DNA from 2 places in the Undibacterium sp. WLHG33 genome. Region 2 is predicted to be linked to the other one. Evidence: predicted binding sites of a transcription regulator. Region 2 holds the regulator's gene; the other holds the start of a gene.
The links. Region 2 encodes FliA, which starts transcription of late flagellar genes. Its sites were predicted from a motif close to CTAAAGTTTNNNNNNNNNNNGCCGNTA; they were not measured.
Positions count from the first base shown of each region.

Region 1: the regulator FliA is predicted to act here: its motif matches at 2,236-2,262, upstream of ACOTSW_RS08195 (flagellin).

Region 1 is NZ_CP186697.1:1,779,105-1,785,608, reverse strand. Features, by position in the region: gene ACOTSW_RS08200 (tetratricopeptide repeat protein) at 1-2,005, opposite strand, end outside; gene ACOTSW_RS08195 (flagellin) at 2,353-3,840, shown strand; gene ACOTSW_RS08190 (flagellar protein FlaG) at 3,924-4,298, shown strand; gene fliD (flagellar filament capping protein FliD) at 4,401-6,416, shown strand; gene fliS (flagellar export chaperone FliS) at 6,447-6,504, shown strand, end outside.
Region 2 is NZ_CP186697.1:1,645,531-1,652,034, forward strand. Features, by position in the region: gene flhB (flagellar biosynthesis protein FlhB) at 1-261, shown strand, start outside; gene flhA (flagellar biosynthesis protein FlhA) at 258-2,360, shown strand; gene flhF (flagellar biosynthesis protein FlhF) at 2,357-3,628, shown strand; gene ACOTSW_RS07510 (MinD/ParA family ATP-binding protein) at 3,621-4,466, shown strand; gene ACOTSW_RS07515 (RNA polymerase sigma factor FliA) at 4,474-5,205, shown strand; gene ACOTSW_RS07520 (flagellar motor protein) at 5,187-5,933, shown strand; gene motD (flagellar motor protein MotD) at 5,936-6,504, shown strand, end outside.

The sequences.
Region 1 (6,504 bases), 130 kb from region 2:
ATTCGTCGCGCCCCAGCGCTCTTAACACACTGGCGCCGATACGGCCGACCGATGGACGATCTGCCAGGGTGATGAAAGGTATTCCCATATACGCACTCTCCAGCAGCGTTGTACCGGAATTATGCGGAAAACAGTCCAGGCCAATATCGATTTGTTTTAACACTTCCCATGACGGGCTGGTAAAACCGATCTCCAGCCTTGAACGGTCGATACCATATTGCATGAAACGCGACGCCATTTCATCCTGCACTTTGACGTCTTTAAAATCACCACTGTTGATAATCAGTCGGGAATTCGGCATCGCATCTAATATTGCTGACCAGACCTTCACTACTTTATGATTGATACGAACTGAGCGCGACAGACTGCCAAAAGTAATCACACCTGTTTCCAGCACCGGTGGCGGCACCAGCTCTGCTTTACGGACATCCGGACGATAGGTATAAGCCGGCCCATCCAGACACCAGACTTTTTCAGAAAACAGGTGGGCACAGTTATCGGTGACAGTGGCTTTGTCGGTCAGGTAATAATCAATCGCGGTCAAACCCGTGGTGTAGCCGTATTCCAGCCAGTGAAGGGAGACCGGTGCAGGTTTGCGCGCAAAGACGCCGAGGCGATTGCTGTTTGTGTGTCCGGCAACGTCGATCAACACGTCAATGCCGTCTGCACGGATACGTTCTGCCAGTTCTGCATCGGTCATTTCGCGGGTGTAAATCCAGTGGTCAACCGACTTTTTATAATATTCCGTTGTTTCATCTTCAAACGGCGGATTCGCATAGGCATAAACCTCGACCTGACTTTTATCGTGTTTTTCAAGCAAAGGCAGCAGAAAATATTTACAGACCTGGTTATAAAACGCCTGCGCGACATACCCTACCTTCAAACGTTTATTCGGATCGCGTACGTTATCAAAAGGACGCCAGAAGACCTTATTGGGCAAACCAAAACGTTGATCGAAATCCTGATACGCGCCGAAAATCACTTCCGCCGGCAAATCCGGGTGGTAATTTAAACAGAACAATAAATTACTGAATATTTTGCGATTAAACGACGACTGGGAGTCTTTTTTAAATGACAGCGCCCGCATGTAGGCTTCGATTGCGGGATCAAGATGATTAGCCTCGCGCAGGGCATCGCCGTAGCCACCCCAGAATTCCGGGATATTCGCACAACGGTCCATCGCTTCATTGCCGCACTCAATCGCGCGCTGTACCTCACCATTTTGTCTCAGGGCATCAATCAGATTCGGGTACACCTGAATCAGATCGGGCTGCAATTCCAGCGCGCGATAAAAACATTTAATCCCCTCGGCACATTGCGCATTCTCACGATAAGCCAGCCCCAGATTATTATGAACATAAGCCAGACCGGGATTAAGGCGTACGGCGGTTTGTAATGCCTCAATCGCTGCCTCAGTCTGCCCTATCATCCGTAAGGCGTTACCGAGATTATTCTGCGCCACCACCATTTCCGGATCAAGCGAGACTGCTTTTTTTAGATAAGTGGTGGCCTCAGCACAGCGTTCCAGAGATATCAAAGCGTTGCCGATATTTGCCAGCACATGAGGATTGTTCGGTAATAGCGCGACCGCATGTTGAAGCGCATCGTAGGCTTCGGAATATTTTCCCTGCTCCAGACGGCTGATGCCAAGATAATCCCAGGCAATGCCATCTTTAGGATTAAATGCAGTCAGCCACAGACTTGCGGCTTCCAATTGTTCAAAAGAACGACTCTGTATATACCGATTGAGCACCTGATAATAAGCATGCTTATCTGCATTGAATTGCTGCGCTCCGGTAAACGCTTTTTGCAAAAACTGCAGTGATTCTTCGTTGAGTCCGGCTTCAAAAGCCAGTTTGGCGAGAAAGTAATTGGCATCCTGATGTAAAGGGTATTGCTGCACTATCCTTAAACACAGCGCTTTTGCTTTTTCTGGCTGATTTGCCTTGTATAAAGCTTTTGCTTCTTTAAATGCATTTCCCGGATGCAAACCAGCTTTACTCATTATGTGTCCTCTTTAAGGTGGCAAAGACCAACAACATGACTAAAAAATAATGTTTTTGGACATGATGGCTACTAAAATTCATTTTAAATGGAAAAAAGTAATTGCTTAAGCCTGAATAAAGGGGTGAAAGATATTTAAATTAAGCCCTCAAGAAATTTTAAAAGCTGTCGTTGAGCGGAATATGGGAGAAAACTTAAGCAAAAAAAATAGTATTTATTTGCGGAAACTAGCTAAAAGTTTTTGATTCGCGTCCGTAACCCTTCACAACGGCGGTGCAACAGTCAACAGACAGACCGAAGTTTGAGGTTTTAACGCCGAATTTAATAACTTAGGTAAGGAGTATCAAAATGGCTTCATATATCAATACCAATATTGCATCCATGAATGCACAACGCAGCCTGACTACATCTCAAGGCTCACTGCAAACATCCATGCAACGTCTCTCATCCGGTCTGCGTATTAACAGCGCAAAAGACGACTCCGCTGGTCTCGCAATTTCCCAACGTATGACTTCGCAGCTGAATGGTCAAAACCAAGCTGCACGTAATGCAAATGACGGTATTTCCCTGGCTCAGACAGCTGAGGGCGATCTGCAACAAATCGGTTCCAACTTACAACGTATTCGTGACCTGGCAGTTCAGGCAGCCAACGGTTCTAACAGTGCATCAGACCGCGCATCCCTGAATAACGAAGCCAGCCAGCTGATCTCCGAGATCAACCGTGTTGCAAGCTCTTCTAACTTCAACGGCGTAAATCTGCTGGACGGTAGTTTCGCCAACCAAACTTTCCAGGTTGGTGCTAACGGCAGTGCAAACGATCAAATCAGTATCTCATCAATTGCAAGCGCTAAATCTTCGGCTCTTGGTGTCGGCTCCACATCCAGCTACAAAGCAACCGTAGCAGGCGCAGGTGCTGTAACTACAACAGCGCTGGCATCCGGTGACTTATCCATCAATGGTTACCAAGTCGGTAAATCTGTTAGTGACGGTGTTTCCTTCTCTAACGCAGATGGTAGTGGTATCGCTAAAGCAGCGGCAATTAATGCGATCAGCGGTCAGACTGGTGTCACTGCAACAGTGGGTGCAACATCAGTTGCCGGTACAGCATCTACCAGTGCGACAGCAATTGCTTCCGGCGACATCACAATTAACGGTGTCAATCTGGGTGCATTGAGCGCCTCGACTTCCGGTGCTCAACGCGGTGCGCAAGTTGCTGCTGCTGTTAATGCGATCAGCTCTCAAACAGGCGTAACAGCAACATTTGACACATCGACTGGTGCAGTTGCCCTGTCAGCTGCTGACGGACGCAATATCACTGTGACAGCTAGTACAAATGCTGCAGCTGCGGCTGCGAATACAGGTATCACTGTATCGGCAACTGGTGCAACAGACATTGCAACATCAACACTGTCTCTGTCGTCGACCAGCTCTGCTGGTATCACTCTGGCAAACGGTACAGGTACCGGTCTGACAGCGGCAAACCTGACAGGTGGCTTTACTTCAGCAGCAGTTACTGTTGGTGCAGGTGTATCTTCTCTGAACCTGAGTACAGCAGCAGGAGCGCAATCAGCTCTGGCGACCATCGATTCGGCGATTGCATCAGTCAATAGTTCCCGTGCTGCTCTGGGTGCGATACAAAACCGCTTTACCTCTGCTGTGAACAGCTTGCAAACATCACAAGAGAACCTGGCTTCTGCACGTAGCCGTATTCAAGATGCTGACTTCGCATCAGAAACAGCAAATATGACTCGCGCTCAAGTGTTGCAACAAGCTGGTACTGCAATTTTGGCTCAAGCTAACTCATTACCTAACGGTGTTCTCGCACTGCTGCGTTAATCAATAGCTTCTGTTTTCTATTGATGTAGATAATTCCCCTGATCAGTTATGATCAGGGGAATCTAACTTTGAAGGAAATGATCATGGACATCCCATCGATTGGCAACCCGCCTCAATCGGGGCAATTGATCAGCGACAAAAGCGCTGTCGTCAGCACGCGCTCAGCCCCTCCTGCCAATAACATCAGCACGACTACGGCAACTGCCGCCGACAAGGCTGATAACAAAAAGTTTGACAGCACCGAAGTTAATAAAGCGATTGCTCATATTAATGATGCGTTGCAGACCCGCTCACAGGATTTGCGCTTCAGCGTTGATACTGACAGTAAGCGTGTCGTTGTCAAAATTATTGATCAACAAACCAATCAGGTATTACGCCAGATCCCTACGGAAGAGGCACTTGAAATATCTAAATCCTTAGATAAATTAAAGGGATTACTCATTAAGAACGAAGCTTAATCAGTAACGATCTTTTTAAAATAGCAGGTAAAAACCCTTCTTTCATCTCAATTGAACAAGAATCAGATTTGATATAGTAAGGACCTCAAAAGGAGAATTATTGTGACCATACAATCCACCGGTGTAGGTTCTGGGCTAGATGTAAATACCATCGTCAGCAAGCTCATGGCCATTGAGAGTCTGCCGCTAGCATCGATTCAAAAAAAACAAACCAGCTATCAGGCGGATGTCACTGCGTTAGGTGCGTTAAGTGGCTCAGTCAGCTCCTTCCAGTCCTCCCTGATTGCACTGAGCAGTGCGTCCACCTTCGAAACACTGGCAGCTACAGCGAGTGATACCGCCGTTGCCTCAGTCAGTGCAAGCAGCACCGCAAGCGTCGGAACTTACAACGTCAATGTGACGCAACTTGCGCAGTCTCAGACGATATCCAGCGCTGGTCAGGTGAATACCACAGCCGCTATCGGAAGCGGTGCAAGCACAACATTAAGTTTTCAGTTCGGCACCATTTCAGGTGGAACTCAGACCGGCGGTATCTATAGCGGCGCGACATTTACACAAGATGCAAGCCAGGCAACCGGTACCGTAACAATTGATAGCTCGAATAACTCGTTGCAAGGTATACGCGACGCTATTAATAGTGCAAAAATCGGCGTGAACGCGTCCATCGTTGGCGATGGCAGCGCAACCCCTTACCACTTAGTACTGAGTTCAGCATCAACAGGGGCTACATCGAGCCTGAAAATCAGCGTTTCCGGAGATGCAAATCTGCAAAATCTGCTTGCTTATGATCCTACCGGAACTCAAAATTTTAAAGAAGTTACTACTGGTCAGAATGCCAACCTCACCGTCAACGGTATTGCTGTCTCCAGCGCGAGCAATAAGGTAGCAACCGCGATTCAAGGGGTGACTATCACCGCACAGAAAACAGGCACCACATCAATTACGGTCAATACCAACACATCTGCGGTACAAAATAGCATTAACTCTTTTGTTTCTGCCTACAACAGTCTGAACAGTACCATTTCACAACTGACATCGTATAATCCGACGACCAAAGTTGCAGGGGCTTTACTTGGCGATCCAACGACCCAGGCAATCCAGAATCAGATACGAAATACGTTATCAACAGCCGTCAATGGTCTGGGTGGCGGATTCACAAGCCTGGCACAGATTGGTATCAGCTTTCAAAAAGACGGTTCTTTGGCTGTTGACTCCTCGAAACTTCAAACCGCATTAACAAATAATTTCAATGATGTTGGCGGATTATTTGCAGCGATGGGAAAAACGACGGACAGCCTGACCAGTCTGTCCGGGTCAACGGCAGCAACGCAGCCTGGAGACTATGCTGTTAAAGTAACCCAAATCGCGACTCAAGGCGTACTGACAGGTGATGTCAACTTAAACGCCGGACCAACGACGATTGCCGCCGGAACAAAAATCGATGTCAAAATTGACGGTCTTTCTGGTACCGTGAGTCTAGCGGCAGGCGACTACACTGCAACCCAACTGGCCTCGATGATACAGTCATCGATTAATGGTACCGCCAGTTTTTCTAACGCAGGTGTATCGGTTACGACCTCGATCGACAGCAATGGCTTTCTTAACATTACATCCGGCAGTTTCGGCAGTGCATCCAATGTCAGTCTGACCAGTAATGCCGGAACAAGCATCACTGCCTTGACTGGAACCGTCAGCACGGGAACAACCGGTAAAAATGTTGCCGGCACATTCAATGGCATTTCTGCAACAGGCTCAGGTCAGATACTAACTGGCGCATCAGGATCTCCGTCTGAAGGCCTGCAAATTGTTGTCAACGGCGGCGCAACCGGTGACCGTGGCAAAGTCAGTTTCTCCCAGGGTTATGCATACAAACTGAACAATCTTGTCACTAGCTTTCTTGGAACGACCGGTACGATCAGCAGTGCGACAAAAGGCATTAACAGTACACTGACATCATTGCAAAAACAGACGGATGACCTTAATGCTCGTCTGCTTAAAACCCAGGCTCGCTTACAAGCACAATATTCATCACTGGACACCGTTATCTCGAATTTAAATGCTACACAAAGCTTTTTAACCGCTCAAATCGGCATATTGAACGGCACAACGAACAAGTAACTCATATTTAGAATACTCAAAGGACTAGCTATGTTTGGCTCATCAAAATCCTATGGTGCAAGCGCATATACAAAAATTGGTGTGGAAA
Region 2 (6,504 bases):
GCTGCAAAAATCCGTGAGCTGGGTGCAGAACACAATGTTCCTTTACTTGAAGCGCCGCCGCTGGCACGTGCGCTGTGTAAGCACACAGAGTTAGGCGACGAAATTCCTGAAGCTTTATATGCTGCCGTTGCTGAAGTTCTTGCGTATGTATTCCAGCTTCGCAGTTACCGAGAACGTGGTGGCATCAGACCGGAAGAACCACGTGAATTACAAGTTCCAGCAGAGTTAGACCCGAATAATCAAGTAGGAGTAGCAGTATGAACAGCCTGAAATTACCTTTGTGGATGAACGGGCTCAATGGGAGGGCGCTGGCAGCGCCTGTCTTGATTATTCTGATGCTGGCCATGATGGTGTTGCCGTTGCCGGCGTTTATTCTTGACGTCTTTTTCAGCTTCAATATCGCGATTGCGATCATTGTTTTGCTGACGAGTTTGTACACAGTGAAGCCGCTGGACTTTATGGTGTTCCCAACAGTACTGCTGGTCAGCACTATGCTGCGTTTATCGCTCAACGTTGCGTCTACCCGTGTTGTGTTGACAGAGGGGCATACAGGCCCGGACGCTGCAGGTAAGGTGATTGAGGCTTTTGGTCATTTTCTGATTGGTGGAAATTACACCGTCGGTATCGTGGTGTTTGTGATTCTGACGATCATTAACTTCACCGTGGTGACAAAAGGCGCGGGTCGTATCGCTGAAGTGGGCGCGCGTTTTGCGTTGGATGCGATGCCTGGTAAGCAAATGGCGATTGATGCTGATCTGAATGCTGGTCTGATTGCTGAGCAGGAAGCGCGTCGCCGCCGTACCGAAGTCGCTCAGGAAGCTGAATTCTACGGTGCGATGGACGGTGCGTCTAAATACGTGCGCGGTGATGCAGTTGCCGGGATCATGGTAACGGTGATTAATATCGTCGGTGGCCTGATTGTGGGGATGGTGCAGCACGATCTGGACTTTGGTTCCGCGCTGAAGAATTACACTTTGCTGGCCATCGGTGATGGTCTGGTTGCGCAGATTCCATCGTTGATTATTTCTACTGCTGCTGGTGTGGTTGTCTCGCGTGTCGCCAGTGAGCAAGATATCAGTGGTCAGTTGATCGGGCAGTTATTTGCTAAGCCACAGGTGATGTTTATTACGGCTGGCATTATCGGTGGCATGGGTATTATTCCCGGTATGCCACACATCGCCTTTGTACTGTTGGCCGGATTACTGGCTGGCGCTGGCTATCTTGCACGTCAGAAGGCGCAACAGGCAGCAGGTATTTCTCCTGCTGATGCAGCGGCACAGGCGGAAGCGCAGAATGCGCCGGCGCCCGAGGTCGAAGAAGCGACATGGCAGGATATTCTGCCCGTGGATACGCTGGGGCTGGAGGTTGGTTATCGTCTGATTCCTTTGGTCGATAAATCGCAGGGCGGTGAGTTGCTGCGTCGTATTAAGGGAATACGTAAAAAATTCGCGCAAGAGGTGGGATTTTTATCACCGCCGGTACACATTCGCGACAATCTTGAACTGAAGCCATCGGCTTACCGCATCGCGTTGAAAGGTGTTGAGGTCGGCGCTGGTGAAGCGATGAATGGCCAATATCTGGCGATTAATCCCGGCATGGTTTCCGGTCCTTTGCCGGGTGTGGAAACGACTGATCCGGCGTTTGGTTTGCCTGCGATCTGGATTGATGCCAGTGCGCGCGAACAAGCGCAAGCGATGGGATATACCGTGGTTGATGCCGGCACAGTGATTGCCACTCATCTGAATCATCTGATCACTACACATGCCGCTGAATTGTTAGGTCGTCAGGAAGTGCAGCAGTTGCTGGATCATCTTGCAAAAGAAATGCCGAAAATGGTTGAGGATCTGGTGCCTAAACTGATTCCTTTGTCGGTACTGCAAAAAGTCTTGCAAAACCTGCTGCTGGAAGGTGTACATATCCGTGACATGCGTACCATTATCGAGACCTTGTCTGAGCAGGCGATGCATACTCAGGATGCCAATGAACTGACTGCGCAAGTTCGTATAGCGCTTGGCCGTGCGATTGTTCAGCAAATTTTCCCGGCAACAAATGAACTGACCGTGATGACTCTGGATAGTCGCCTGGAACGTTTGCTGATGCAGGCGATCCATGCCGGTGGTGGTGATGGCGCCGCGCTGGAACCTGGTCTGGCTGAGGCGCTGACAACACAAACAGAAACTGCTGCAAAACATCAGGAAGAAATGGGCATGACGCCAGTCCTGCTGGTGCCCGCACCACTGCGTGCTTTGCTGTCTAAATTCTTACGCCGTACATTGCCGCAACTTAAAGTGTTGTCGCATGCCGAATTACCTGAAACAAAAACCATTAGAGTTACCAGCCTTGTTGGAGGGCAATCATGAACGTCAGAAAATTTACTGCTAATACCTCGCGCGAGGCGCTTCGCTTGTTAAGGGAAGCATTGGGGGCAGATGCGGTGATTTTGTCCAACCGGAGTGTAAACGGTAAGGTCGAGATTATGGCGATGGCGGATGAGACGATACAGTCGATTGCGCCAGCGAAGGATGAACGCGAGATCTTGCCGGAAAGCATAAGAATGGCACCACCGGTGCAGCACGAGCCTCGGATCTTCGCGCCACGCGGAATGGGTGTGGAGTCAGGTGGATATACTTCAGCCCCAGCTTCTGTTGCCGGGGAATTAAGTGATGTGATGAACGAGATCCGTTCTATGCGTAGTATGCTGGAGTCACAACTGGCAGAATTGTCATGGGCGAACACGCAAAAACGCGAACCTCACAAAGCGCTGGTATTGAAGGAAATGCTGGCGACAGGCCTGAGTGCCAGCTTGTCGCGATTCATGGTTGCAAAGTTGCCGGAGAATGAAACAGGTGACCAGGGTATTGAATGGATAAAATCGATTCTGGCCCGCAACCTGACGACAATAGATAACGAGAATGAAATTTTAGAAAAAGGTGGCGTCTATGCCCTGGTCGGACCAACTGGTGTGGGCAAGACGACGACGACAGCAAAACTGGCAGCGCGCTGTGTGATGCGTCACGGCCCGTCTAAACTGGCGTTGATTACAACCGATGGCTATCGTATCGGTGGCTATGAACAGCTGCGAATCTATGGGAAAATTCTCGGAGTGATGGTTCACGCGGTCAAAGATGAGAGTGATTTGCGTATAGCTTTGTCCGAACTCAAGAATAAACATACCGTTTTAATTGATACTGTCGGTGTCAGTCAGCGCGATAAGATGGTGACCGATCAGGTCGCAATGTTGTCGGGTCCGGGTACGGATGTGAAGCGCCTTTTGTGCCTGAATGCTACGTCAACTGGCGAAACACTGAGTGAAGTGGTGAGAGCCTATCAGGGAACCGGTCTGGCAGGCTGCATTCTGACCAAACTTGACGAGGCTGCAACGATAGGTGGTGTGCTCGATATTGTGATACGTCAGAAACTGAGTCTGTATTACATTGCGAACGGACAGCGCGTGCCGGAAGATTTACACGTGGCAAACAAGCAGTACCTGATTGATCGCGCCTTTAAGTTGAAACGTGAAACGGCGCCGTTCCGTTACCTGGATGAAGAGCTGCCTTTGCTGATGGCTGGTGTCGGATCTGCTGCAACTGGTGGACAAGCGGCTGCGCGGGAGGTGTCTCTTGGCTAATGTTGATCAGGCAGAGGGACTGCGTCGCATGCTGGCTGGACCAAAGCCGCGTGTATTTACTTTTTTATCAGCGTTGAAAGACAATGAAAAAAGCGAAATGCTGGTGAATCTGGGTGTGTCAGTAGCGCGGCAGGGACAGCAAATTTTGATGGTTGATGCACGTTCGTCTTCTGATAGTGTAGGCGCGTGGTTCAATGCGAGCAGAGAGCGCACCTTGTTGGATGTAGCGCAACAACAGCGTACAATGCACGAGGCAGTAAAAATGGTTGCGTCTGGCTTGTCAGTATCGATGTTATCGCGTCAGAGGGCTTTGTCGTCCAGCTTGTCTGCCGAGAATTCGAGACGATTGTCGAGAGTATTTGATCTGGCAGTACATCGTGCCGATATGGTCGTGGTTGATTGTGATCTCGATGCCTGCGATGCGTTTCCACTTGCATCTCTGGATGATAGTGAAGTGGTGATTCAGGTTTCTTCAGATCCGTCAGCAATCAAATCTGCGTATGGACTGATTAAGCGTATGAGTGCTCGTCTGGGGCGACGCTCTTTTAGTATTTTGGTGTCCGGTGTATCTGAGAAAGAAGCAATGTTGATTTATACGAATATGGCTCAGGCGTCTCAACGATATCTTGCGGTACCCTTAAATTTCATTGGTTATGTGCCGGATGATGAATTCGTCAGAAGAGCTGCTCATCAGGGGCGGTCAGTGATCGACGCTTTTCCAAAAGCGCGCTCTTCCATGGCTTTTTTTCAACTGGCAGAGCGGCTTGCTGTCAGTGCGCGATCTGCATTGTGTCTGGACAGTGTATCCGGACAACAGGGCGTCGCTCTCGGAATCTAATTGGAATATGTACACGGCCAGCGGAAAATCAGATAAAAATTTTCTCCTCAGGGAGCATGCGCCTTTGGTTAAGCGACTGGCTTACCAATTAAAGGCGCGCTTGCCTCCCAGTGTTGAGGTGGATGATCTGGTACAAGCTGGAATGATTGGTCTGCTTGATGCGATCAGTCGTTACGAAGATACGCACGGTGCACAATTCGAAACCTATGCCGTCCAGCGGATTCGTGGCGCGATGCTCGATGAGCTGCGCAACACCGACTGGTTGCCGCGTGGGGTTCGGCAAAACATGCGGAAAATCGAAAATGCGATGAACCAGATGCAGCAAAAGCTGGGTAGGCCGCCGACAGAAACCGAGGTGGCGAAGTCGCTCAAGTTATCTTTGGGCGAATACCAGGAGCTTTTAGGCGAGAGCGGTGGACATCAGCTGGTGTACTACGAAGATTTCCACGACGCAGAAACAAAAGAGCACTTCCTCGATCATTATTCTTCCGATAATTCAGGTGATCCTTTGCAGGATTTATTGAACGATGATTTCCGCGATGCAGTTATCGGTGCAATTGACAGCTTGCCTGAACGCGAGAAGTTGTTGATGGGACTGTATTACGAACAGGAATTAAATCTGAAGGAAATCGGCGCGGTGATGGGAGTCTCAGAGTCGCGCGTGTCTCAGCTACACAGTCAGGCGGTTGCACGTATGCGTGCTCATTTAAGGGAGAAAGCGTGGACTGGGCTAGCTTAGCAGGACTTATTCTCGTCGTTTTCGGCATCAGCGTCGGTCAATTGATGGAGGGGGGGCGTCTTTCATCATTGGTACAGCCAGCGGCATTTGTGATTGTGGTGATCGGTACGCTGGGGGCAGTTCTTTTGCAGAGCCGCATGAGCACTTTCCGGCGAGGTCTGCGTATGTTGAAATGGATCGTTTCCGAGCCGAAAGATAACAGTAGTAAAAATATCCAGGATGCGTTGGTCTGGAGTGCTGTTGCCCGGCGTGAGGGATTTTTGAGCCTTGAGCGCTACATGGATGCAACTGATGACGCCTTTATCAGTAAGGGATTGCGCCTTGTGATTGATGGTGTTGATCCCGCGCGACTGAAAGATATTCTGGATGTTGATATTTCGTTGTATGAAATCGAGCAACGGCAGGCGGCCAAAATATGGGAGGCAGCGGGCGGCTATTCGCCGACGATCGGAATTTTAGGCGCGGTGTTAGGGCTGATTCACGTCATGGAAAATCTGACCGATCCGTCTAAACTGGGCGGCGGTATTGCTGTGGCATTCGTCGCGACGATTTATGGCGTCGGTTTGGCTAATTTGTTCTTTTTGCCTGTCAGTAATAAGCTAAAAGAAATTATTGGCAGAGAAATTACCCGACGCGAAATGCTGTCCGATATCTTTTACAGTATTGCTTTGGGTGACAGTCCGCGTATTGTCGAAGAGCGGGTTGATAACCGCAGCAGTCAGGTTTAAGCATGGCAAGAAAAAAATATCACGAAGAACCGGAAAACCACGAGCGCTGGATGGTTTCTTACGCTGATTTCATTACCTTGCTGTTTGCTTTTTTTGTCGTTATGTATGCGATCTCTTCGCTGAATGAGGGGAAGTATCGCGTATTGTCCAGCTCCCTGACCGGTGCATTCAGCAATGACCCTGCTTCTTCGGTTATTGCCGGAGCTACTCAACAAGTGGTAAAGCTGGATCCTCTTCCTATAGTGAAGCGGAAATCAAACGAAAATATACGGAAAGAACGCGAGGTAATGACCGGTCTGGCAAAAGATGTGCTCGCCGCGCTTGAGCCTTTGGTAAAAGAGGGGAAGGTCAGGGTGACACAAACCGCCAGAGGCGTGACCATAGAAATCAATGCCAGCTTGCTGTTTCCACCAGGCGAAGCGAAGTTAAATGCAGATTCAGTGCAGGCACTGACTGCGATTGCATCTGTCTTGAAACTCGATAATCATGCAATTCAGGTTGAAGGGCATACTGATAATGTGCCAATTAAAAATTCGGTTTTTCCCTCTAACTGGGAATTGTCAGCCGTCCG